DNA from 2 places in the Bradyrhizobium sp. I71 genome. Region 1 is predicted to be linked to the other one. Evidence: predicted binding sites of a transcription regulator. Region 1 holds the regulator's gene; the other holds the start of a gene.
The links. Region 1 encodes PhoB, which activates phosphate uptake and scavenging genes when phosphate is short. Its sites were predicted from a motif close to TGTCATNNANCTGTCAT; they were not measured.

Region 1 (11,759 bases):
GTGCTCCTGCGCCACCACCCGCATATTATCGAGAAAAGGCTGCGCCGAGATCATGGTTTCAGTGCGTGGACTATACTGCAGATTCATCAAGACGACGTCAGCCCCCGCATTTTGCAACGCAGCAACCCCTTCGGTGACGGCGCTGCGAAACTCGTCGGGATCGCTGGCGCGGATAGCGTCCACCGTCCCTGTCTGCCAGATGACCAACGTAGGCGTTTTTGCTTCCATCAGCTTAACGAAAGTGGAGGCGGTCTCCTCCGCCGTTTTCTTGCTCTGTATTTCTACGGAGACATGCACCGCCTCCGACGGCGGCAGCTTCTCCTTGAGGATCGCCTCCATGCGCGCCGGGTACGAGCTGTTCTCCGAAGATGGAATGGTCGTCGAGCGGCTGCCGATGACCAGGATATCGAGCGGCTTGCCGGCCTTGACGGCGGCGGCGACCTTGGGCAGCGGGCTTTCGCTGGCCAGCAGGTAGGCCGGCAATTCGCAGGAAGGGGGCGCCGCGGGGGGAGCCGTGGGCGCAGCATCGCCCGCACGCGCCACAGGCGCGGCGAGGCCACCGCATAGCAGGATCAGGCTCAGGAGAACCTTCGCCTTCATCAGCCCCCTCCCGCCAGATCGGCATTGCCGACGGCGTTTTTGGTCTTCGCACCGCTCTTGTCAGCCACGCGCTTGTACCACGAAATGACCCAGGCTACCCCCCACATGATCAGGACTCCGGAGAGACTAATCAAGGCGTGCATGGCTGCGCCGCCGGAGACTTCGGCCAGGATGAAGTGGCCGGCGAAAGCAAGGAAGACGCCGAGACAGAAGATCTCGAGGGAATGCTGGCCGCACAGGATCAGCGGCCGCAGCCAGGGCGACTTCAGGCCCGGCCAGTCCCGCGGCAGGAAGCGCACCGTGAGCGCGGCCAGCGCCAGGAAATGCGTGAAGCGCAGCACGTCAAGATCGGTCTTGTTGATCGGATACATCCATTGCTCGATCAGCTTCGGCATGAACTGGGAGAGCTGCGGCACATACCAGGTCAGCGTCACGTAGAACGACGCGACGAGATAGGCGATCGCCAGCCACATCGTGACGCGTGACGACAGAATACGCGACATGCGGCGCGCACCTCCGAGCGCGCACCAGGCACCGAACACGAACAGCAATTGCCAGGCAAAGGGATTGAAGGCCCAGAAGCCGTTCGGATAGGCCGACAGATAAAGATCGTACTCCCAGGTGACCGCGTAGAGCAGGACCGAAAGACCGAGGGTGACGTCGGGCCGCCATTTCATCGACCACAGGATCAGGGGCAGCGCCAGCATCAGCACGATGTAGAGCGGCAGCACGTCCATGTTGACGGGACGAAAGCGCAGGAGCAGCGCCTGCACGATGGTGACGTCCGGCTGCTTGAGGAAGTCCATGATGCCCATCTCTTCGGTGTAGAGCGGGTTCTCGAATCTGGTCGCTACATAGGAGATCTCCGCAAGGAAGATCGTGAACAGGAAGACGTGGGCGACGTAGATCTGCCAGACCCGGCGCAGGATGCGCGCGGTGGCGATGAGGACGCCGCTCTCCAGCATCGCCCGGCCGTAGACGAAGGCGGCGGTGTAGCCGGAGATGAAGATGAAGATCTCCGTAGCGTCGCTGAAGCCGTAATTGCGGATCGTGAACCAGGTCAACAGACTCGGCGGCAGGTGGTCGATGAAGATCAGCCACAGCGCGAGCCCGCGGAACAGATCGAGCCGGAGCTCGCGCTCGCCGATGGCGGGCAGCGTGATAGCCGGCGCGGCGGCGCGCGGCTTGGTCCCTGCGGGTCTGGCCTCCGCGGTCCCCGCGATCGTCGATCCCGTCACTTGGTCGGCAATGGTCATCGGGGGCCTAAGAACCCTTCCGCAAAACGCGACGTTGAAGGAATGTAGGGGTCCCGCCGTCGTCTCGCAAAGCGGCCCGGATCATTTAGGGTAATCTCCCTTTGGGGTGTCCTTCCCTTCGAATTCTGGCGGGACGATGTCGCCAAAGCCGTCTGTGGCGTTTGGTTCCCGGGACGGATTTGGCTATTATAGCAACCATGTACCGCGCCGTGACCCGCCAGATCGAAGTAACCGTCGAGCCGAACTTTGTTCCGGAGCAGTCGTCGGCCGACCGCTCGCGCTATTTCTGGTCCTACACCATCGTCATCACCAATTCGGGCGAGGAGACCGTGCAGCTCAAGACGCGGCACTGGATCATTACCGACGCCTCCGGCCGCCAGCAGGAGGTGAAGGGCGAGGGGGTGGTCGGCGAGCAGCCGATCCTGGCCCCCGGCGAGCGCTTCGAATACACCTCCGGCGTGCCGCTCTCGACCGCCTCGGGCTTCATGACCGGCCGCTACCAGATGGTCAGCGAAACCGGCGAGCGCTTCGAGATCGACGTGCCGACGTTCTCGCTCGACAGTCCCGACAACAAGCGGGTGTTGAACTAGCGCGGTGTCGCAGGGCGGGCAGAGGCGCAGAGCGCCATGCCCACCATTCCGATCGTCGCACGGGACGTGGCGGGCACGCTCCACTGTGCCTACCCTGCGATGTCCGAACGTTTGGCGAGCTGCCTCCACATCGTCCTTGCGAGGATGCCGCGTTAGGCGTCTTCCACGCCCGCCTCGTGGGGCGAGAACTGGTACACCGACGAGCAGAACTCGCAGGTGACGACGACCTTGTCGTCCTTGACCATTGCGGCACGATCGTCCGGCGAAAAGCTCTTGAGCATCGAGGCGACCGCATTGCGCGAGCAGGAGCACTGCGCCTTGAGGACCTGCGGCTTGAACACGCGCACGCCGCGCTCGTGGAAGAGACGGTAGAGCAACCGCTCGCCCGAGAGTTCGGGATCGATCAGCTCGACGTCTTCGACGGTCTCGATCAGCGAACGCGCCTCGACCCAGGCGTCGTCTTCGGCGACACTGTGCACTTCGACACCTTCAGGCGCATCGCCGGGATGCAGATCGGCCTGCCGGGCGCGCTCCGGCGCCTTCGGCAGAAACTGCATCAGCATGCCGCCGGCCCGCCAGCGATGCTTGCCGCCGTCGCTCGAGCGCCACTCCTCGCCGACCGCAAGGCGCACGCGCGTCGGGATCTGCTCGGAGCGGAGAAAATATTCGTGCGCGGCGTCTTCCAGGCTGCCGCCGTCGAGTGCAACCAGACCCTGGTAGCGGCTCATGTCGGGGCCCTGGTCGATGGTCATGGCGAGATGGCCGCGGCCGAGCAGCGTGCCAGACTGCATGCCGGCGTCCTTGGCCTCGCCGAGGCGCTCGGCGTCAAAGCGTGCATAGGCGCGCAGGCGATCCGGCGCCATGTAGTCGACGACCAGGAACGACACCGGACCGTCGGTCTGGGCCTGAAGAATGAAGCGACCTTCGAACTTCAGCGCGGTGCCGAGCAACGTCGTCAGCACGATGGCTTCACCGAGCAGCTTGCCGACGGGTGCGGGATAATCGTGCTTGGTCAGGATATCGTCGAGCGCCGGGCCGAGCCGCACCAGCCGCCCGCGCACATCGAGCGCGTCGACCTCGTAAGGCAGCACGGCGTCGTCGATCGGAACCGCCGATGGTGCGCGAACCGGGCCTTCAGGCCCGGTTTTCATGTCAGGGGATTGGGAAACCATGGCGCGTTATCTGGGGTCGGAGGGCTGAGAATGGAAGGGGGCGGCGACCACCACATATTCCGCGATCGTTCCGGACAAGCGAGCGCTGATCCGGGACGATCAGCGGCGCGCGGGGCGACAGCAACGCCACCACACGCCCCCGCTATTTCACCGCGTCGAAGCACCAGGCCAGAATGCCCTTTTGCGCGTGCAGGCGGTTCTCGGCCTCGTCGAAAACGACCGATTGCGGACCATCGATCACGTCATCCGTGACCTCCTCGCCGCGATGGGCCGGCAGGCAGTGCATGAACAGCGCATCGGGCTTGGCCAGCGACATCAGCTTGGCATTGACCTGGTAGGGCTTGAGCACGTTGTGGCGATGCTCGCCCTCCTTGTCGCCCATCGACACCCAGGTGTCGGTGACGACGCAATCGGCGCCGCGCACGGCGGCTTCCGGATCGGTGCCGAGCACGATCGGCGCGCCTGACGTCTTGATCCAGTCGCGCATTGCCTTCTTCGGCGCGAGCTCCGGAGGTGTTGCGACGTTGAGCTGGAATTTGAAGCGCTCGGCGGCATGCGCCCAGGACGCCAGCACGTTGTTGTCGTCGCCGGTCCAGGCCACCGTCTTGCCCTCGATCGGGCCGCGATGCTCCTCATAGGTCATGAGGTCGGCCATCACCTGGCAGGGATGCGACCGCCGCGTCAGGCCGTTGATCACGGGCACGGTCGCATAGGCCGCAAGCTCCAGGAGCGCCTCGTGATTGAGGATGCGGATCATGATCGCATCGACATAGCGCGACAGCACCCGCGCGGTGTCGGCGATGGTCTCGCCGCGACCGAGCTGCATCTCGGCGCCGGTGAGCATGATGGGCTCGCCGCCGAGCTGGCGCATGGCAACATCGAACGACACCCGCGTGCGCGTCGAGGGCCGCTCGAAGATCATCGCCAGCGTCTTGCCTTCGAGCGGCCTGACCGGCTGGTGCGCCTTCTGCTTCGCCTTCATGGCGGACGAGGCGGCGAGCATGCTCTTGAGCTCCGACAGCGGCAGCTCGTTGATGTCCAAAAAGTGCTTTGGAGCTTTATTGGGCGTCTTGCTCATCAGCTTGCCGCCCGCTTGGTCTGGCTGGACGAGATCGCAGTGCAGGCGCGTTCGAGCCGCCCGACGCTGTCTTCGATCTCCGCCTCGGTAACGATCAAGGGCGGCAGGAAGCGCACGACGTTGTCGCCGGCTCCGACGGTGAGCAATTTTTCGGCGCGCAGCGCCGCGACGAGATCGCCCGAGGGCACCACGGCCTTGATGCCGATCAGGAGCCCCTCGCCGCGCACCTCGCTGACGACATCGTGATGGCGATCGATCACGGAGGCGAGCTTCTGCTTCAGCAGCAGCGACATTTTCTGCACGTGATCGAAGAAGCCGGGCTTGAGCATGACGTCGAGCACGGCGTTCGCAGCCGAGATCGCGAGCGGATTGCCGCCGAAGGTCGAACCGTGCGAGCCCGGCCCCATGCCGCGTGCAGCGTCGGCGGTGGCGAGCACCGCGCCGATCGGGAAACCGCCACCGAGCGCCTTCGCAAGCGACATCACGTCGGGCACGACGCCGGTGCGCTTGTAGGCAAAGAGTTCGCCGGTGCGGCCCATGCCGGTCTGCACCTCGTCGAAGGCGAGCAAGAGGCCGCGCTCGTTGCAGAGCTCGCGCAGTGCCTTCAGGAACGCGGGAGGCGCAGAACGAACGCCGCCCTCGCCCTGGATCGGCTCGATGAGAATACCGGCGGTGTTCAGGCCGATCGCTTTCTTCACGGCTTCCAGATCGCCATGCGGCACCTGGTCGAAGCCGTCCATCGGCGGGCCGAAGCCCTCGAGATATTTTGCAGAACCGGTGGCGGCCAGCGTCGCCAGCGTGCGGCCATGGAAGGCGCCCTCGAATGTGATCATGCGATAGCGCTCAGGATGCCCCTTGGAGAAGTGATGGTGGCGCACCAGCTTGATCACACCTTCAAGCGCCTCGGCGCCGGAATTGCAGAAGAACACGAAGTCCGCAAAACTTTCATTGCACAGACGCGCCGCGAGCTTCTCGCCGTCCGGGCTCTGGAACAGGTTCGACATGTGCCAGAGCTTCGTCGCCTGCTCCTGCAACGCCTTGACCAGCGTGGGATGCGCATGGCCGAGCGCATTCACCGCCACGCCGGAGGTGAAATCGAGATAGCGATCGCCATTGGTCGCGATCAGCCAGCAGCCTTCTCCGCGCTCGAAACCGAGGTCGGCCCTGGCGAAAACGGGGAGCAAATGCGGCGCGGCGCTGTTGGTCATGACGTCACTTGAATGTTGCGGACGGTGTGACGCGTGCATTACGCAACGCACCATTGACCGGCCCGGAAAACGAAACGTGCCGCCTTTTAAGGGCGGCACGTAGGACTATCTTATGCTTGGCAAGACGGGTGTCAATGCCGCCCGGAAAGCCCCGCGAAACGCTGAATCCGTAGTCTTGCGGTGCCGATTTTGCGGGTTTTTCACCACGGAACATGTGGACGCGAGTCGGCGGACTCTTGCGCGGGAGTCACGCCATATTGTAGCGTTTGGACTGTCAGATACGACATCTCGTGCAGCAGTTCTGATCCCTTAAGTCCTCATGTACCGGCGTAAACGTTCGGGCGTCTTGAGCGCGCCCGGCGAGCCTTAAGGGATTCTGGCGGCACGGGTTTTTGAAGGCTTAGGCAATCGCTGCGAAGGCCCCAGGATGGCAGGCGCGCAGCGAGGGAAAGGGTGCAATGACGGTTTTGACCTGGTCCGATGATCGCGTCGAGCAGCTGAAAAAGCTCTGGGAGGCCGGACTTTCGGCCAGCCAGATCGCGGCGGAGCTCGGCAATGTGACCCGCAATGCCGTGATCGGCAAAGTGCACCGGCTCGGCTTGTCCGGCCGCGCCAAGAGCCCTTCATCGGCAGCGCCCCGGCCGCGCAAGGCGCGGCCCGCGCAGCACATGATGCGGGTGACCCGCCCCGTCGCCCGCGGCAACACCGCGCTGGCGCAGGCCTTCGAGGTCGAGGTCGAGGCCGAACCCGTCACCTACGACAATGTGGTGCCGATGAGCCAGCGGCTGTCACTGCTGGAGCTGAACGAGGCGACCTGCCACTGGCCGGTCGGCGACCCCTCGAGCCCGGATTTCTTCTTCTGCGGCGGCAAGGCGCTCTCCGGCCTGCCCTACTGCGCCCAGCATTCGCGCGTGGCGTATCAGCCGGCGGCGGATCGCCGCCGCGCACCGGCGAAGCCGGGCACGCGCTGAGCTCGCGGAATTCTCTGATCAAGACCGCAGCCGTCACACGATGACGGCTCCAATTGCTCGGTGTCATCCCCGCGAACGCGGGGATCCGTAACCACAGGGCGCAATCGTTGCGCGGGATGGTCACTCCGAGTCTTCGCCACACCAGGTCCTGTGGTTATGGATCCCGGGCTCGCGCTACGCGCGCCCCGGGACGACAGCTGAGATTGTGGCCACAGCTGCCAGCAAACAACTCACCCGACCTTACGCCTGCTCCGCCTTCGCAAACCGATCGTCCAGCGCATAGCCGGCGCCACGGACGGTGCGGATCGGATCCTGCTCGCGGCCGAGATTGAGCAGCTTGCGCAGGCGGCCGATATGGACGTCGACGGTGCGCTCGTCGATGTAGATGTCACGGCCCCAGACGCTGTCGAGCAGCTGCTCGCGCGAGAACACACGGCCGGGATGCTCCAGGAAGAACTCCAGCAGACGATATTCGGTCGGGCCGAGATCGATCGGCCGGCCCGAACGCGCCACGCGGCGCTTGTCGCGATCGAGCTCGATGTCGCCATAGGCGAGCACGGTGGCGAGCCGCTCGGGGCTGGCGCGCCTGAGCAGACCCTTCACGCGGGCCAGCAGCTCCGGCACCGAGAACGGCTTGACGATGTAATCGTCGGCGCCGGTCGCAAGACCCCGCACCCGCTCGCTCTCCTCGCCGCGCGCGGTGAGCATGATGATCGGCAGCTGCTTGGTCTCGGGCCGGGTGCGCAGCCGCCGGCACAGCTCGATGCCCGACAGGCCCGGCAGCATCCAGTCGAGCACGATCAGATCGGGAATGTGCTCCTTGAGGCGGGTGTCGGCGTCATCGCCGCGCATCACCGTCTCGACGTCATAGCCGTCGCCTTCGAGGTTGTAGCGAAGAAGCTCGGTGAGAGCTTCCTCGTCCTCAACCACCATAATGCGTGCGCCCATGTTGTCGTCGCTCCTTAGGTATTCGGGATCGTCGTGGCGAAGTTCGTCATGTCGCCCTTCGGCCGCTTGTCGGTGATCGCCTGGCCCTCGATCATGTAGAACACGGTCTCGGCGATGTTGGTGGCGTGGTCGCCGATCCGCTCGATGTTCTTGGCACAGAACATCAAATGGATGCAGAACGAGATGTTGCGCGGATCCTCCATCATGTAGGTGAGGAGTTCGCGGAACAGCGAGGTGCAGATGGCGTCGACTTCCTCGTCGCCCTTCCACACCGCCATCGCTGCCGGCAGATCGTGCGCGGCATAGGCGTCCAGCACCGACTTGACCTGCTGCTGCACGAGGTCAGTCATGTGTTCCAGGCCGCGGAACAGTTTCAGCGGATGAAAATCCGTCTCCAGCGCTGCGACGCGCTTGCCCATGTTCTTGGCGAGATCGCCGATGCGCTCGAGATCGGTCGCGACGCGCATGGCCCCGACGATCTCGCGCAGATCAACGGCCATCGGCTGGCGGCGGGCGATGGTGAGCACGGCGCGCTCCTCGATGCGCTTCTGCAGCGTGTCGAGTTCGGCGTCGGTGGCGACGACGCGCTGACCGAGCGTGACGTCGCGGCGGATCAGCGCGTCGACGGAATCGACGATCATGCGCTCGGCGATGCCGCCCATCTCGGCGACCAGGCGCGTGAGTTCCTGGAGGTCGGTATCGAAAGCCTTTGCGGTATGTTCAGAACCCATGTTCCGTCTCCTCAGCCGAACCGGCCGGTGATGTAATCCTGCGTGCGCCGGTCGCTCGGCGACGTGAATATCTTGCTGGTGTCGTCGAACTCGATCAACTCGCCGAGATACATGAAGGCGGTCTTGTCGGAGACGCGCGCCGCCTGCTGCATGTTATGGGTGACGATCGCGATCGTGTAGTTCTCGGACAATTCCTGGATCAGCTCCTCGACCTTGGCGGTCGAGATCGGGTCGAGCGCCGAGCACGGCTCGTCGAACAGGATCACCTCGGGCCGCACCGCGACGGTGCGGGCAATGCAGAGGCGCTGCTGCTGGCCGCCGGAGAGCGACAGGCCGGAGGCGTTGAGCTTGTCCTTGACCTCGTTCCACAGCGCACCGCCGCGCAGCGCCTTCTCCACGCGACCGTCCATCTCGGACTTCGAGATCTTCTCGTAGAGGCGGATGCCGAAGGCGATGTTCTCGTAGATCGTCATCGGGAACGGGGTCGGCTTCTGGAACACCATGCCGACCCGGGCGCGCAGCAGATTGAGGTCGAGCTTGGGGTCGAGGATGTTGGTGTGGTCGAGCAACAGCTGGCCGGTGGCGCGCTGGCCCGGATAGAGGTCGTACATCCGGTTGAAGATGCGCAGCAGGGTCGACTTGCCGCAGCCGGACGGGCCGATGAAGGCCGTGACGCGATTGGTGCCGAGCGCCAGATTGATGTTCTTCAGCGCATGGTGCTCACCGTAGTAGAAATTGAGGTTGCGCGCGGTGACCTTGGCAGGCGCCTCGGGCAGCGGCTGCGAGCCGGGATGAACGGTCGGCGCGCTTACGGAAATAGACATTTCACTCATTTTGCGGTCCTCTCGGCACCAAGGATGCGGGCGCCAATGTTCAGGGCAAGCACAGTCAGGGTGATCAGCAGCGCCCCGCTCCAGGCGAGTTGCTTCCAGTAGGCGTAGGGGCTCTGCACGAAGTTGTTGATGGTCACCGGCAGGTTGGCCATCGTCTTGTCCAGGCTCAGGCTGAAGAACTGGTTGGACAGCGCGGTGAACAGCAGCGGTGCGGTCTCGCCGGCGACGCGGGCGGTGGCGAGCAGCACGCCGGTGATGAGGCCGGAGCGCGCCGCACGGTAGGCGATGCGCTTGATCACCAGCGAACGCGGCAGGCCGAGCGCGCTGGCGGCTTCACGCAGCGGGTTCGGCACCAGCAGCAGCATGTCCTCCGTGGTGCGCACCACGACCGGGATCACGATCACGGCGAGCGCCAGCGCGCCAGCGATGGCCGAGAAGCCTCGCATCGGCACCACGACCGCACCGTAGATGAACAGGCCGATGATGATCGAGGGCGCCGAGAGCAGGATGTCGTTGATGAAACGGATGACCGAGGTCAGCTTGTCGTTGCGGCCGTATTCGGCAAGATAGGTTCCGGCGAACATGCCGAGCGGCGCGCCGATACCGACGCCGATCGCGGTCATGATCAGCGAGCCGACGATGGCGTTGCGCAGGCCGCCCTCGCTCGATCCGGGCGGCGGCGTGTCTGCGGCGAAGACCTGAAGGTTGAGCCCGGCCAGACCGTTGTAGAGCAGCGTGATCAGGATCAGCGCGAGCCAGGTGACGCCGAAGGCGGCGGCTGCGATGCAGAGGCCGCGGATGACGATGTCCCAGCGGCGGCGGCGCGAATAGATCGGGTTCATGGCTTCACTTTCCGGCCTTGGTTTCCAGGCGCATCAGCATCAGCCGCGCCGCCGCGAGCACGAAGAACGTCAGCACGAACAGGAGCAGGCCGAGCAGGATCAGGCCGGACTGGTGCAAGCCGTCGCTCTCGGCGAACTCGGATGCGATCGCTGCCGAGATCGTGGTGCCCGGGGCGAAAATCGATGAAGAAATGCGGAACGAATTGCCGATGATGAAGGTCACGGCCATCGTCTCGCCGAGCGCGCGGCCCAGCGCCAGCATGACGCCGCCGATGATGCCGACGCGGGTATAGGGGATCACCACGCTGCGCACGACTTCCCACGTGGTGCAGCCGACGCCGTAGGCGGCTTCCTTCAGCACGGGCGGCACCGTCTTGAACACGTCGACCGAGATCGAGGTGATGAAGGGCAGCACCATGATGGCGAGGATCAGCGCGGCATTGAACAGGCTGAGATAGGACGGGGGACCGGCGAAGATCGCGCCCAGCACAGGAACGCCGTCGAAGATCTTGATCATGGTGGGCTGGAACGTGTTGGCCAGGAACGGGCCCAGCACGAAGAAGCCCCACATGCCGTAGATGATCGAGGGAATGCCGGCGAGCAGCTCGATCGCCATGCCGATCGGGCGGCGCAGCCATTGCGGACAAAGCTCGGTGAGGAAGATCGCAATGCCGAGACCGACGGGAATGGCGATCAGCATCGCGATGAAGGAGGTGACGAGCGTGCCGTACATCGGCCCGAGCGCGCCGAGCACGGGCGGATCGGCCGAAGGGGCCCAGCGCTGCGTCCACAGGAACGACAGGCCGTATTCCTTGATCGCCGGGAAGGCGCCCACGATCAGCGAAAGGATGATGCCGCCGAGAATGAGCAGCACCGAGATCGCGGAAAGTCGCGTGATCCAGTAGAAGGTGACGTCACCCAGCTTGAACGCGCTCAACGCCTTGGCGCGGTCATAAGGTCCGGCAGCATCAATCACGTTGCTCTCGACAGCCATTTCTGCCACGCCGATCCCCTGTTACTGAATGATATCGTTTTCTAAGTCGAATTCTAAGTCGGTGGTCTCGTGCTCCGGACGCTCGCGGATCGCGAGATTGGTCCGGAGGACGGTCGTTCGCGGGGTCCGAGCGACGGTGCGGTCTTCGCGCCGCACCGTCTTCCGGAACAGAAGAGCGCCTTAGCTCTTGATATCGGCTGCCCAGGTCTTCTCGATCAGCTGGACGACGCTGTCCGGCATCGGGATGTAGTCGAGCTCTTCAGCCAGCTTGTCGCCCTTCTTGAACGCCCAGCGGAAGAACTTGATGGCTTCCTGCGAAGCCGCCTTGTCGGTGGCATCCTTGTGCATGAGGATGAAGGTCGCCGCCGTGATCGGCCAGGACTTCTCGCCCGGCTGCTCGGTCAGGATGACGTAGTAGCCGGGAGCCTTGGCCCAATCGGCGTTGGAGGCGGCCGCCTGGAAGGCTTCGACGGTCGGCTGCACCGTCTTGCCCGCCTTGTTGACGAGGCCGGTGTAGGTCAGCTTGTTCTGCTTCG
Region 2 (11,759 bases), 1.9 Mb from region 1:
AGCGCAAGCCGGTCGGCTTCGGACCGTCGTCGAAGACGTGGCCGAGATGGCCGCCGCAGCGGCGGCAATGCACCTCGGTGCGGACCATGCCGTAGGTGCGGTCCTCGGTCTTGCCGACATTGCCCTCGATCGGCTGGTAGAAGCTCGGCCATCCCGTGCCGCTCTCGAACTTGGTCTCGGACGTAAACAGCGGCAGGTCACAGCCGGCGCAGGCGAAAATGCCCTTGCGGTGCTCCTTCAGCAGCGGGCTGGAGCCGGGCCGCTCGGTGCCGTGATTGCGCAGGATCTCATATTGCTGCGGCGTGAGCTGGGCACGCCATTCGGCCTCCGTCTTCACAATCTCGAACTTTTCCGCGGCCTTCTCGCCGGCCTCGGCGGGGGATGCTCTCAGCCAGCGGAAGGCCGAAAGGCCAAACAGGCCGGCGACAGTCGTCAACAGGATGCGGCGGTCAACCATCTCATTCTCCGTGCGCGGGGAGTCCACGCCATGAGATACGGGCTCTAACGGCCGATGTTACACTTCCGGGCGGGATTTTTCTTGGACCTTATCGCGAGATGCCGGCGTCGTGAGAGGCCGGTTCCCTGCCCTGTTCAACCTGTTCTACGTCTTGGGCCGCAGGTCTCGGCGGCGGGGCCGGCCGCGGGCGAACGCCAGGCGGGGGACGGCGCGGGCCGGTGCCGGCGGCCCGGTTGGCTTTGGCGAGGCGGGCCTCGCGTTCCCTGTCCTTGACCCTGGCACGTTCGCGATAGCGGGCGAGCGAGCCTGCCGCGGCGGAACTCGCCCTGCTCCAGATCCCGACCAGCTGGCCCGCGACGCGTCCCGTGGCGCCGCCCGCCCAGACCAGCTCGAACGGCGAGAACAGCCGCCAGCGCTCATCGCCCCACAGAATGCTGCGCGCGATCATCTGTCCGGCCATGGCGGAGGTGTTCATGCCCTGGCGGCCGAACCCGCTCGCCACCCACAGGCCTTTGCGCAACTGGCCGATCTGCGGCATGCCGTGCACGGTCTGGCCGGTGGCGCCGCCGAACATGTCGGCGATCTCGACATTGCCGAGCTCGGGAAAAATCGTGCGGATCCGCCGCCTGACGGCGCCCGCGAAGCGCTGCGGACGCGCCGCCCAGGTGGTCTCCGGGCTCTCCCACATCAGCCGGTCGCCGTCGACAATCCGGAAATGGTCGACGCCGTCGGAATCCATCACCGATCCCTTGACGGCGATGATCTCATGAAGGCGCTCGCCGAGCGGCGCGGTGACGCCGGCATAGCGCCAGACCGGCAGCAGCGTCTCCGAAAGGCGCTTCAGGGGCGCGCCGAGATGAATGTTGCCGGCGAGCACGATGTGGGTCGCGCGCAGCCGCGCCGAGGGCGTGACGATGCGCTTGCGGATGCCGGAATGATCGATGCTGACGACCGGCGTGTCCTCGAAGATGCGGGCGCCTGCCCGCCGTGCCAGCGCCGCAAGGCCGTGCACATATTTCCGGCCGTCGACCTGGAACGCCCTGGGATAATACACGCCGTGGAAGTAGCGATCGGTCTTGAGCAGCCCGCGGACGTGATCGGCCTGCCAGCCCTCGACCTCGGTATCGAAATCCCCGTTCAGCATCTGCAACCGGCTGATCAGCCGGTCGCCGGTATCGACGTTGGAGACCTCGAGCACACCGTCGCTGAGGCCGATTCCCGGCATGTTCTCTTCCGTGGCGTTGGCCCGGACGAACTCGGCGCCTTCCTTCGACAGGGCCCACAACTCGCGCGCGTCCTCGAAGCCGATGCGCTCGATCAGGTCCGCGAGCGGCAGCGCGAAGCCAGGCATCACGGTGCCGAGCTGGTTGCCGGAGGCGTTCCAACCGACATGACGGCCCTCGAGCACCGCGACGCTGGCCCCGAGCCGGGCCGCCTCCAGCGCGATGGAAAGGCCGGCAAGCCCCGCGCCGATGACGCAGATGTCGGCATCGAGATCGAACGTCAACCGCACGCGGTCGCGCAAGCCGGCTTCTTCCTGGGACACGCTTGTGAAAGTCTCGCTCATGTCGTTTTCTTAGAGCATGATCCGAAGAAGTGTGCAGCGGTTTTCCCTCGCGACGAACGCAAAATGCGTTTGCGCGGAGATCATGCTCAAAACAATAACTCTAAGGCGCGATGGCGATTCGTCCCAATCTCACCGCGCTTTTGGACCTGTCCGGCGCTTGTCACCTTGTTCTCGACCCGCGCCCGTAGATTATTCTGGACACACAACGATTCGAGAATGCCATGCGCCGTTTGATGCTGCTGCGTCACGCCAAGACCGAGACCGACGCGCCGAGCGGCCGTGACCAGGACCGCCGGCTCGACGAGCGCGGCCACAAGGATGCTGCGCGGATGGGCGACTGGATCGCCACCCATCCCCCCTTCCCCGATACCGTGCTGGTGTCGCATGCCGTGCGGGCCCGGCAGACCTGGGACATCGCCTGGGAGGCGATGAAGGACCGCGTCCCCGTGCCGCAGGTCGAGGTCTTGCCGGAACTCTACGGCGCCGATTCCGCGGAAATCCTGGAAGCCATTCGCACTGCAACCGCCCCGGCCGACCCAAAGCAGTTGCTGCTGATCGGCCACAACCCCGGCATGCACGAGGCCGCCCTGATGCTGATAGGCGGCGGCGACCCGGCCGGCGCCAAGGCGCTCAGCGACAACCTGCCCACCGCGGGGCTTGCGATCTTCGACTTTGACGTCAAGGATTGGGGTGACGTGGCTTACCGCCGCGGCAAGCTGGTGCTGTTCGTCAGCCCCAGGCTGCTTCGATCGGGATGATCGCGCAACCTGCCGGCAAGACGTGCTGACCGAAAGATTTGGAGGCGCAGATGTTCAAGTCCATCCTCGTGCCCATCGACCTCGCCGACACCGATCTCGCCAAGCCGGCGATCGCAACCGCGGCGACGCTGTCCCAGACCTGGAGCGGCACGGTGCGCCTGCTCAACGTGCTGCCGATGACGCCGGTGATGCTGGCCGAATACGTCCCGGCCGATTTCGACGAGCAGCAGCGTCAGACCTCGGAGGAGGCCCTCGCCATCGTCGCGCGCGAGTCCGGCATCGAACCGGGCCGCATCTCCAGCATCGTGCGCCAGGGCGGCATCTACCACGAAATCCTGGAGGAAGCCGCGAATATGAAGGCCGACCTGATCGTGATGACCTCGCACCGGCCGGCGATGCGCACCTATTTCCTCGGCTCCAACGCCGGGCACGTCGTGCGCTACGCCAAATGCTCGGTTCTGGTGGTGAGGCACTAGCGCGGACAGGACGCAGCTACAGGCTGACCGCCGGGAACCGCAGCAACAGCTCACGCTGTCGACCGACAAACGAAGTTGCTGCGGAGAAATGGAATCGTGAGGTTGCGGGGTTCGTAAAGGAACGAACGCAGCTCGCCCTCGTTTAGATCAGCTGCAACATTTCTCATTCTGCTGTGAGGCATCGTGCAGACCCGCTCGAGGTGCTGCCAATGACCTTTCTGCAAACTCGTTTCCCCGTGCTTCTGTCCGGCTGCCTGAACGCCTTCAGGCGGTATCCCGCACTCACCGCCATTGCTGGTGCAGTAACGGTCATGGCGGGGGCGGCTCTCGTCAATCGGCAGCTTGCCAGGAAGGCGCAACGCGATAATCCCCCGCAGGGACGGTTCATCGAGGTCAACGGCGTACGTCTGCACTATGTGGAGCGCGGCAAGGGTCGACCGCTGGTTCTCTTTCACGGCAACGGCAGCATGATCCAGGATTTCGAGTCGAGCGGCTTGATCGATCTGGCAGAGGAGAGCTACCGCGTCATCGTGTTCGATCGCCCCGGATTCGGACATAGCTTGCGACCCCGCAATGCCGTTTGGACCCCCGAGGCGCAAGCGGATCTGTTCAAGGAGGCACTCGCTCATCTGGGCGTCCAGCGGGCGATTGTGCTGGGGCATTCGTGGGGAGCGTCGGTCGCAGTGGCGCTGGCGATCAGGCATCCCTCGCTCGTCGAAGCTTTGGTGCTGGCGTCGGGATACTATTTCCCAACCGCCCGCACCGACGCCGCGGCCTCTTTCCCATCTGCAATACCCGGGCTCGGAGATGTCATCAGTCACACCGTCTCCCCGATCTTCGGGCGGCTGATGTGGCCTGTGATGTTGCGTAAATTATTCGGCCCGCGCGAAGTCCCCGAGAAGTTCGCCGATTTTCCCAAGGAAATGGCCGTGCGGCCAGCACAGATGCACGCCAGTGCTGCGGAAGCGGCCTTGATGGTCCCTGCGGCCTTTGTAGCTGCGAAGACCTACAGCGAACTCAAGATGCCCACGATCATCATCGGGGGTGAGGACGACCGTCTGATCGACATCGACAAGCAATCAGTCAGGCTCCATGGGGAGATCAAGCAGAGCAAATTGCATCGGATCGCCGGAGTGGGTCACATGATCCATCAATCTGCGACACCCGACCTGATGGCGGCCATCGACGAAGCCGCTGCCGCGACACTGCATTAGCCGGCAACGTCCAAAGGACATTCGAGATACAAGCGAACCGGGCCGCGCTTCGCGCGGACCCGTTGGCTCGCAAGGACGATGCGGAGACAGTTGCGCGCCGAAGCCCCGCTCTCGTGCCCCGGGCGCTGCGCAGCACGAAGTGATGCGCTGCAGAACCGGGACCAAGATCTCAACGAACTCCGTTACCTTCTAGATCCGGGCCTGCGCAGCAGCGTAAGAACGCTGCAGCGCGTCCGGCACACGACAGAGCAAGCTCACAAATACCGCGTCAACTCGGCCTTGAACTGCCCGTACACCGCATCCTCGATCTGGCTGCGCGTGATGCCGATGTCGCGCAACGCGCGGTCGTCGAGCTCGTTCAGCGTCTTGACGGCGGAGCGGCGCTCCAGGCGGTTGAACAGCGCAGAGGCGGCGTGGGCAAGCACACTGAAAAATCCGCCCGATGAGGATGGGCGTAAACTCGGCCCGGCAGTTTGCGAGATCGTGGTCATTTTTTCTTCTCCGGCGTGTCGTTCCGCGGCGAAGCCGATGCCGTTGGCGCGGGCGCTGTCAGCGCCTGCACCTCATTGCCGTCGGATTGCTCTCGCGCACGCTCGGCTCAATCGCGGATCTTGATGGAACTTAAATGCTCCGGTACACTTCTCGGAGCAAGCAAAACATTGCTCTCGGTGCAATAATGTCCAAGTTCGAGTACGTGAAGCTTGCCGATGCCATTGCGGCCGATATCACTAACGGCACGTTAAGGCCCGGCGACCGGCTGCCGCCGCAGCGCAATTTTGCCTATGACCGTGGCATCGCGGTCTCGACCGCGAGCCGGGTTTATACGGAATTGCTCCGCCGCGGCCTCGTGGTCGGCGAGGTCGGCCGCGGCACCTTCATCTCCGGCGACATCAGGCGCCAAGTCGAGACGACGCGCGAGCCGGCCGAGGCGCGCATCAATTTCGAGGTCAATTACCCGCTGCTGCCGCAGCAATGGGCGATGATCGCCAAGAGCCTTGCGGGGCTGGAGCGCGTCGACGCGCTGGAGTCCGCGCTGCGCGTTTCGACCAGCACCGGCACCAGGAGCGCGCGCAATGCGGCCGCCGCCTATCTCGCGCGCAAGGATTTTACGCCGCAGGCGGACCAGATCTTCTTCACCGCCAACGGCAAGCAATCGCTCGCGGCCGCGCTTGCGGCGCTCGTTCCAACCGGTGGCCGCTGCGGCGTCGAGGCGCTGACCTATCCATACGTCAAGAGCATCGCCGCGCGGCTAGGTGTGACGCTGGTCCCGATTCCGATGGACGAGCACGGCGCGCGGCCGGATGCGATCCAGAAGGCACATCGCGAGGCGCACCTGTCGGCGCTGTATCTCCAGCCCATCATCCAGAATCCGCTCGGCGTCACCATGAACGCGACGCGGCGCGCCGACATCATGCGCGTCGCCGAGAAGCTCGATCTTCCCATCATCGAGGACACCGTCTACGGCTTCCTCGCCGACGATACGCCGCTGGCCGCGCTCGGGCCGGACCGCTGCATCGTGATCGACAGCCTGTCCAAGAAGGTCGCGCCCGGCCTCGCGCTCGGCATCCTGGTCGCGCCGCCTCACTTGCGCGAAAGCGTCATGAGCGCGGTCCGCACCGGCGGCTGGATCGCCTCCGGCCACGCGCTGGCGGCCGGGCAGCGGCTGATGGCCGACGGCACCGTCGCCGAGCTGACGCGCCTGAAGCGCATCGACGCGGCGCGCCGCCAGCAGACCGCCGCGAGGCTCCTGGCCGGCTACCAGCTCGCCGCCGACGCACGCTCCTATCATCTCTGGCTGACACTGCCGCCGCACTGGCGTTCGCAGACCTTCGTCGCCGCGGCGGCAAGGCGCGGCATCGCGCTGACGCCGTCCTCGACCTTCGCGATCGCGCATGGTCATGCACCAAACGCGGTGCGGCTCGCCCTCGCCCCGCCGTCGCCCGAGCAGCTCGATTCCGGCCTGCGCACGATCGCCTCGCTGCTCGGCACCAAGGAAGAGGATTTCGACTCGACGGAGTAGCTCAGACCTCCGGCCAATCCGCGATGAAGCCCCTCGCCTTGTAAGGCTCGATCTTGTCCCATTCGTGCAGCATGCGGCGACGAAATTCGGCATCGGTATGCCAGAGCGCACGCGGCGTCGCGAAGCTGTCGACAGTGAGCAGCATCTTCTCGACCTCCGGCCAGTGCCGCTGCAGCGTCATCGGGTAACGCCGCGCGGTCCAGGTGTTGCCGAGGCAGATCACGCTGCGGATGTTCCGCAGTCCGAGCGCCGCGTCGATGACCGGCAGCGAGAAGATCACGTTCTCGCCCGTGTTCATCGCGCAATGCTCCTCGAGGATGACGTCCGCCGGAATGCCCGCCGCGATCATCGCCGTCTTGATGATCGTGCACTCGGATTGCTCCGAGCCCGGCGTTACACCGCCGCTGACAATCGACCAGCGGAACAGCCCCTCGCGCCAGAGCCTTGCGGCAGTGCCGGCGCGCAAGCCAACGTCTTCACGGGTGCCGAACATGAACAGCAGGTCGGCTGGCCGCAGCGGCGTGTCGGTCAGATGCGTGCGGTTGATTCTGGCGATCTCATCTGCCGTCGGCAGACGGGTGCTGCGGTCCATGACTGACATGAACGCAAGATGCGACGCCGGCGCCGCGACGCGAAGTCACGTTTGATTGCTGCCGATTGCACTCAAGGCAGCAGAGTCTTCTAAGGCAGCAGAGCCTTCGGCACGCGATCGAAACTGTAGCTCTGCGGCTGGTTGCGCCGCACGAAGCCGCCGACCTGCCAGGCGAACAGCGCCGCGAAGCCGAGGATGAACAGCGCACCGGCGAACTCGCCGATCAGAAGCGCGCGGATCAACAGCCCCGCCATCGCCACCGTCAGCACTGCCAGGAAAGCCAGCGCCGCCGCATAGGTGTTGCGGCCAAGGCCGGCGGTCAATTCTGCCCGGCTGCCGGCCTGCGCCATCCGCGCATGCAGCGCGAGAATGAAATCGCGGAAGCCGCTGTCCTGCGGCGCCATCAGCGCGGCGGTCTGCCAGCTCGTCGAGAGGATCGCGATGCGCCCGCCGCCGGTGCGGCTGACATCGGCACGGAAGCGGTGCTGCTGCATCGAGACCGGGCGGAACGACAGCCGGATCGCCGAGATCTCGTCGTAACGCCACAGGCCGGAGCGTCCGGCGATGTGCCAGGACAGCCCCTGCTCCGTCAGCTCGAAACGATGCGCCGACCCGATCAGCGAGGCCTTGTAGGCGTAGCTCGTGGCCGAACCGGCTTCAGCTCCCCGCATCTCGATCATTAACCCCGTTCGCGATCCGCTTGCGCGATCGCCCTCGCCCATCCTACAAGCGAGACATGGCTCAGACGATGTTTTTTCCGCGCCGCCTGATTCTCGGCGCCGCCGTGATCTCCGGCGTGCTGCTCGCGCTCGCGGTCCATATGCTGGGCGCGCGCTATGGTCTCGACCTCGGCGGCCTCTGGCGCTCCGACACGCATGAGTTCATGCCGGCTGGCGCGGCGATCGCATGGTGGCTGATCGCCACTGTCGGCTTCTCCGGCGGCTATTTCACGGCGAGCCTGATGCAGAGCGCCGTCTCCGGACAGATCCCGCATAGGATGCGGCAATTCCTGATCGCGGTCGGCGTGCTGCTGCTTGCGGGAGCGGGCCAGGCGGCCTCGGCGCCGAGCCCGATCCCGACCGTCTCGGGCGTGCTGGCCGGGCTCGCCGCGCTCTGCCTCGGTGCCGTGATGGCGTTTTGCGGCGCGCATTTCGCGTTGCGACGCGGCTGACTTGCTCTGCCGACCCACGCCGGCGCGCTCTAGCACCGAAGATACGCGTCAAAAAAGAAAGCGCCGCGCGTGGTCGCGCAGCGCTTTCCCGGCTGCACCGTGACCGCTAGCTCGCCGCGCGCAGATTCACCTTGCTCTCGGCGAGCGTCGTGAGCTTCTTGTCGGTCGCCTTCTCCTCCTCCAGCGTCTTGGCGAGGACGCTGGCGCAGTCGTTGCGGCCGAGCTGCTTGGCCCAGGCGATCAGGCTGCCATAGCGCACGATCTCGTAGTGTTCGGCGGCCTGCGCCGCGTTGATCAGCGCGGCGTCGAGCACGGCCTTGTCGGCGACTTCGCCGGCGGTCTCGTCGGCTTCCTCGATGATGCCGTCGATGGCCGGGCAGTCGACCGCCTTCACGGCGACGCCGTGCATCTTGAACACTTCCTCAAGTCGAGCGACGTGCTGCTTGGTTTCCTCGAGGTGCGTCAAAAAGCCCTGTTTCAGCTGCGGATCGGTGGCCTTGCTTGCCATCTTCGGCAGCGCCTTGGTGAGCTGCTGCTCGGCGTAATAGATGTCCTGAAGCTGATGCACGAACAGGTCGTTCATGGTTTTGATGTCTTTTGTGAACAGTCCCATCGTTCCGATCCTCTCGGGTTTTGGGGAACACGGAGGCGCCGGCTTGCACGAAAAGCCGCATATTCCGCCATGTTCGATTGCTGATGAAGCCCAACGAGAACGCGGCATCGACGTTCCAAAAAGGCCGAAGCCGCTTGCGCTGGAACAATGCGGACGGCGCCAGGATTTGAAATCGTGTCGGCGCACCAAATGCGCGAGCGGAGCCGGTTTCACGACTCATATGCTTAACGCGCATCCGATGTGAACCGCGTATGACAAAGTCGCCGGTCCAACGCAGAACCTATTGTTGTCAAGGGCTGCACAAGCCGCTGATTTTGCCTTAAATGAGCTTGATCAATGCCTAGCGATCGATGCCTGCCTTTGGCCAAGATCGCGCCCGACCGGCCAATGCCTGGCCCGGTCGGTCTTTGCCCCCCGTCGGGAGGATGAATGCACGGACTGCTGCCCGCGCTGAAACGCGGCTTCAAGAGATGGATCGGCTGGCGACGGCTCGGAATTGCCGCGAGCATCTTCATCATCGCCTTCGCGATCACCACGCTGGTGCGGACCCTCAAGGGCATCGATACCGGCGTCATCCTGACTGCGTTGACAGAGATTCCCCGCGGCAGTATCGGCCTGGCGGCGATCTGCGTCTTCTTCGCGTTCTGCACGCTGACCTTCTACGACTTTTTTGCATTGCGAACGATCGGCAAGAAGCACGTGCCCTATCGCATCGCGGCGCTCTCCAGCTTCACGTCCTATTCGATCGGCCACAACATCGGCGCGACGGTATTCACCGGCGGCGCGATCCGTTTCCGGATCTATTCGGATTACGGGCTGAACGCGATCGACGTCGCGAAAATCTGCTTCCTGTCGGGCCTGACCTTCTGGCTCGGTAACATCTTCGTGCTCTCGATCGGCCTGGCCATCCACCCGGATGCGGCGTCCTCGATGGATCAGCTTCCCCCATCGATCAACCGGCTGATCGCGCTCGGCGGCCTTGCCTCGATCGGGGCCTATCTCATCTGGCTGTGCATGGGCGAGAAGCGGCGCGAGCTCGGCCAGAAGGGCTGGAAAGTGGTGCTGCCCTCGGCCCCGCTGACGCTGGTGCAGATCCTGATCGGTGTGGTCGATCTCGGCTTCTGCGCCATGGCCATGTACCTGCTGATGCCGGCCAATCCGCCGATCGACTTCATGTCGCTCGCCGTGGTGTTCATCCTGGCGACCCTGATCGGCTTTGCCAGCCATGCGCCCGGCTCGATCGGCGTGTTCGATGCCGCCATGCTGGTGGCGCTGCCTCAATTCGGCCGCGAGGAGCTTCTGGCGACGCTGCTGGTGTTCCGCATCCTCTATTTCGTGATCCCGTTCGGCCTCGCCATCTCCATCATGGGAACGCGCGAGCTCTGGATGAACGTGGTCGAGCCCTGGCAGGAGCGGCGGCGGCTGGCGGAGGCCTGTGCGCAGGCCAATTTGCCCAAAGAGGTGACGCCGATGCAGCGCGAGCGGTTGCTGCGGCAGGCCAATAAGCGCTAAGGCAGCGGGTGCAGACAAAGGTTGCGGGCGGCGGAGCAATGCTCTCTTATTTCCGCCTCAACTTTGCCGTTGAAGACCCGGGCCATGATCCCTCTATCCCTTCGTACTCTCGCCGCAGGCGCTCTGCTGCTTGCCGGGCTTTTGACCGCCTTGCCGTCCGAGCGCGCCGCCGCGCAGGATGCGGGCGCCATGCAGATCGATTGGGAGGTGCGTAACCGCTTCCGGCTGTTTCGCGAGGAGCGCGACTTCCTGCTCCATGTCGAGAACGCGCGCAACCGCAGCATCCTCGCCGCCGAGCAATCGCTGGAGCTGCAGAGCGAGGGCCGCGGCTGGGCCCGCAACATGGTCAACCGGCTCTGCATCGACCTCCAGGGCCGGGTCAACCAGCCCTGTACCCGCGACAACGTCAAAGAGAACTACATCACCCCGATCGACCATCCTGTGACGGTGCGACTGACCGGCGCGGTGCCGGTCGGCGCCACCTGTGCCTGGTCGTTCGACGACGGCGACGGGCCGCAACAATCGACCTTCGACTGCGCCGAGCCGATCAATCTGCGCGTCCGCTACGGCAGGCAGACGATCGCGACCGTCGATGTCTCCGCCGGCTCCGATCCGACCCAGCGCCTCCAGACCGAGATCCGGGTCCGCGACATTTTCGTCGCCGGCCTCGGGGACAGCATCGCCTCCGGCGAGGGCAATCCGGACCGGCCGCTGGCACTCTCGGACGAAGGATTTTGCTTCCGCTCCTATCTCGGTACCGCAGGCGCACAGTACTACCGGCCGAGCCGCCACGGCTTCAAGGGCGGCCGCGCCTGCGAGGCGCCGGATACGCTCGCCAACTGGCAGCGCTACAGCGCGCTCTGGTTCAACGCGCCCTGCCACCGCTCGCTCTATAGTTACCAGGCCCGCACCGCGCTGGCGCTCGCGGTGCGCTACACCCACATCGCCGTGACCTTCCTGCCGCTCGCCTGCACCGGCGCCAGCATTGCCGACGGGCTGCTTGGCTCGCAGCGCGCCCGCGAATGCCCGCCCGGCAAGACCGGCGTCTGCAACACCAGCGTGAACGCGCAGGTCGCCGAGCTGCGCGAAGCGCTCACCGCGGCAAAGAAGCGCCAGCCCGATCGGACGCTCGATCTCGTGCTGCTTTCGGTCGGCGCCAACGACGTCTATTTCTCCGGCCTCGTCGCCGACGTCATCGTCGACACCGCGACCGAGCGGACGCTATTCCGCCGCTCCGGCGTGATGGCGAGCGTCGATGATTCCCGCGATGCGCTGACGCGGGAGCTGCCGCAAAGCTTCGTCAAGCTGCGCGAGGCGCTGAAGCCGCTCGTCGGCGGCGATCTCTCGCGCGTCGTCTATGTCTCCTACGCCAATCCTGC

Region 2: a site for PhoB is predicted at 9,109-9,125, ahead of FJV43_RS05315 (YbhN family protein). Genes of this name have one in related genera too.

Annotation. Positions count from the first base shown of each region.
Region 1 is NZ_CP059398.1:2,976,282-2,988,040, forward strand. It holds gene FJV43_RS14605 (SGNH/GDSL hydrolase family protein) at 1-600, opposite strand, end outside; gene FJV43_RS14610 (OpgC domain-containing protein) at 600-1,856, opposite strand; gene apaG (Co2+/Mg2+ efflux protein ApaG) at 2,054-2,446, shown strand; gene FJV43_RS14620 (Hsp33 family molecular chaperone) at 2,599-3,618, opposite strand; gene argF (ornithine carbamoyltransferase) at 3,761-4,696, opposite strand; gene FJV43_RS14630 (aspartate aminotransferase family protein) at 4,696-5,904, opposite strand; gene FJV43_RS14635 (GcrA family cell cycle regulator) at 6,363-6,875, shown strand; gene phoB (phosphate regulon transcriptional regulator PhoB) at 7,116-7,823, opposite strand; gene phoU (phosphate signaling complex protein PhoU) at 7,838-8,554, opposite strand; gene pstB (phosphate ABC transporter ATP-binding protein PstB) at 8,566-9,387, opposite strand; gene pstA (phosphate ABC transporter permease PstA) at 9,384-10,229, opposite strand; gene pstC (phosphate ABC transporter permease subunit PstC) at 10,234-11,223, opposite strand; gene pstS (phosphate ABC transporter substrate-binding protein PstS) at 11,404-11,759, opposite strand, start outside.
Region 2 is NZ_CP059398.1:1,049,007-1,060,765, forward strand. It holds gene msrB (peptide-methionine (R)-S-oxide reductase MsrB) at 1-457, opposite strand, end outside; gene FJV43_RS05265 (FAD-binding oxidoreductase) at 546-2,024, opposite strand; gene FJV43_RS05270 (histidine phosphatase family protein) at 2,246-2,782, shown strand; gene FJV43_RS05275 (universal stress protein) at 2,833-3,258, shown strand; gene FJV43_RS05280 (alpha/beta hydrolase) at 3,468-4,472, shown strand; gene FJV43_RS05285 (DUF1127 domain-containing protein) at 4,727-4,963, opposite strand; gene FJV43_RS05290 (PLP-dependent aminotransferase family protein) at 5,149-6,492, shown strand; gene FJV43_RS05295 (YdcF family protein) at 6,494-7,093, opposite strand; gene FJV43_RS05300 (hypothetical protein) at 7,174-7,761, opposite strand; gene FJV43_RS05305 (hypothetical protein) at 7,821-8,255, shown strand; gene FJV43_RS05310 (ferritin-like domain-containing protein) at 8,362-8,868, opposite strand; gene FJV43_RS05315 (YbhN family protein) at 9,298-10,380, shown strand; gene FJV43_RS05320 (hypothetical protein) at 10,465-11,759, shown strand, end outside.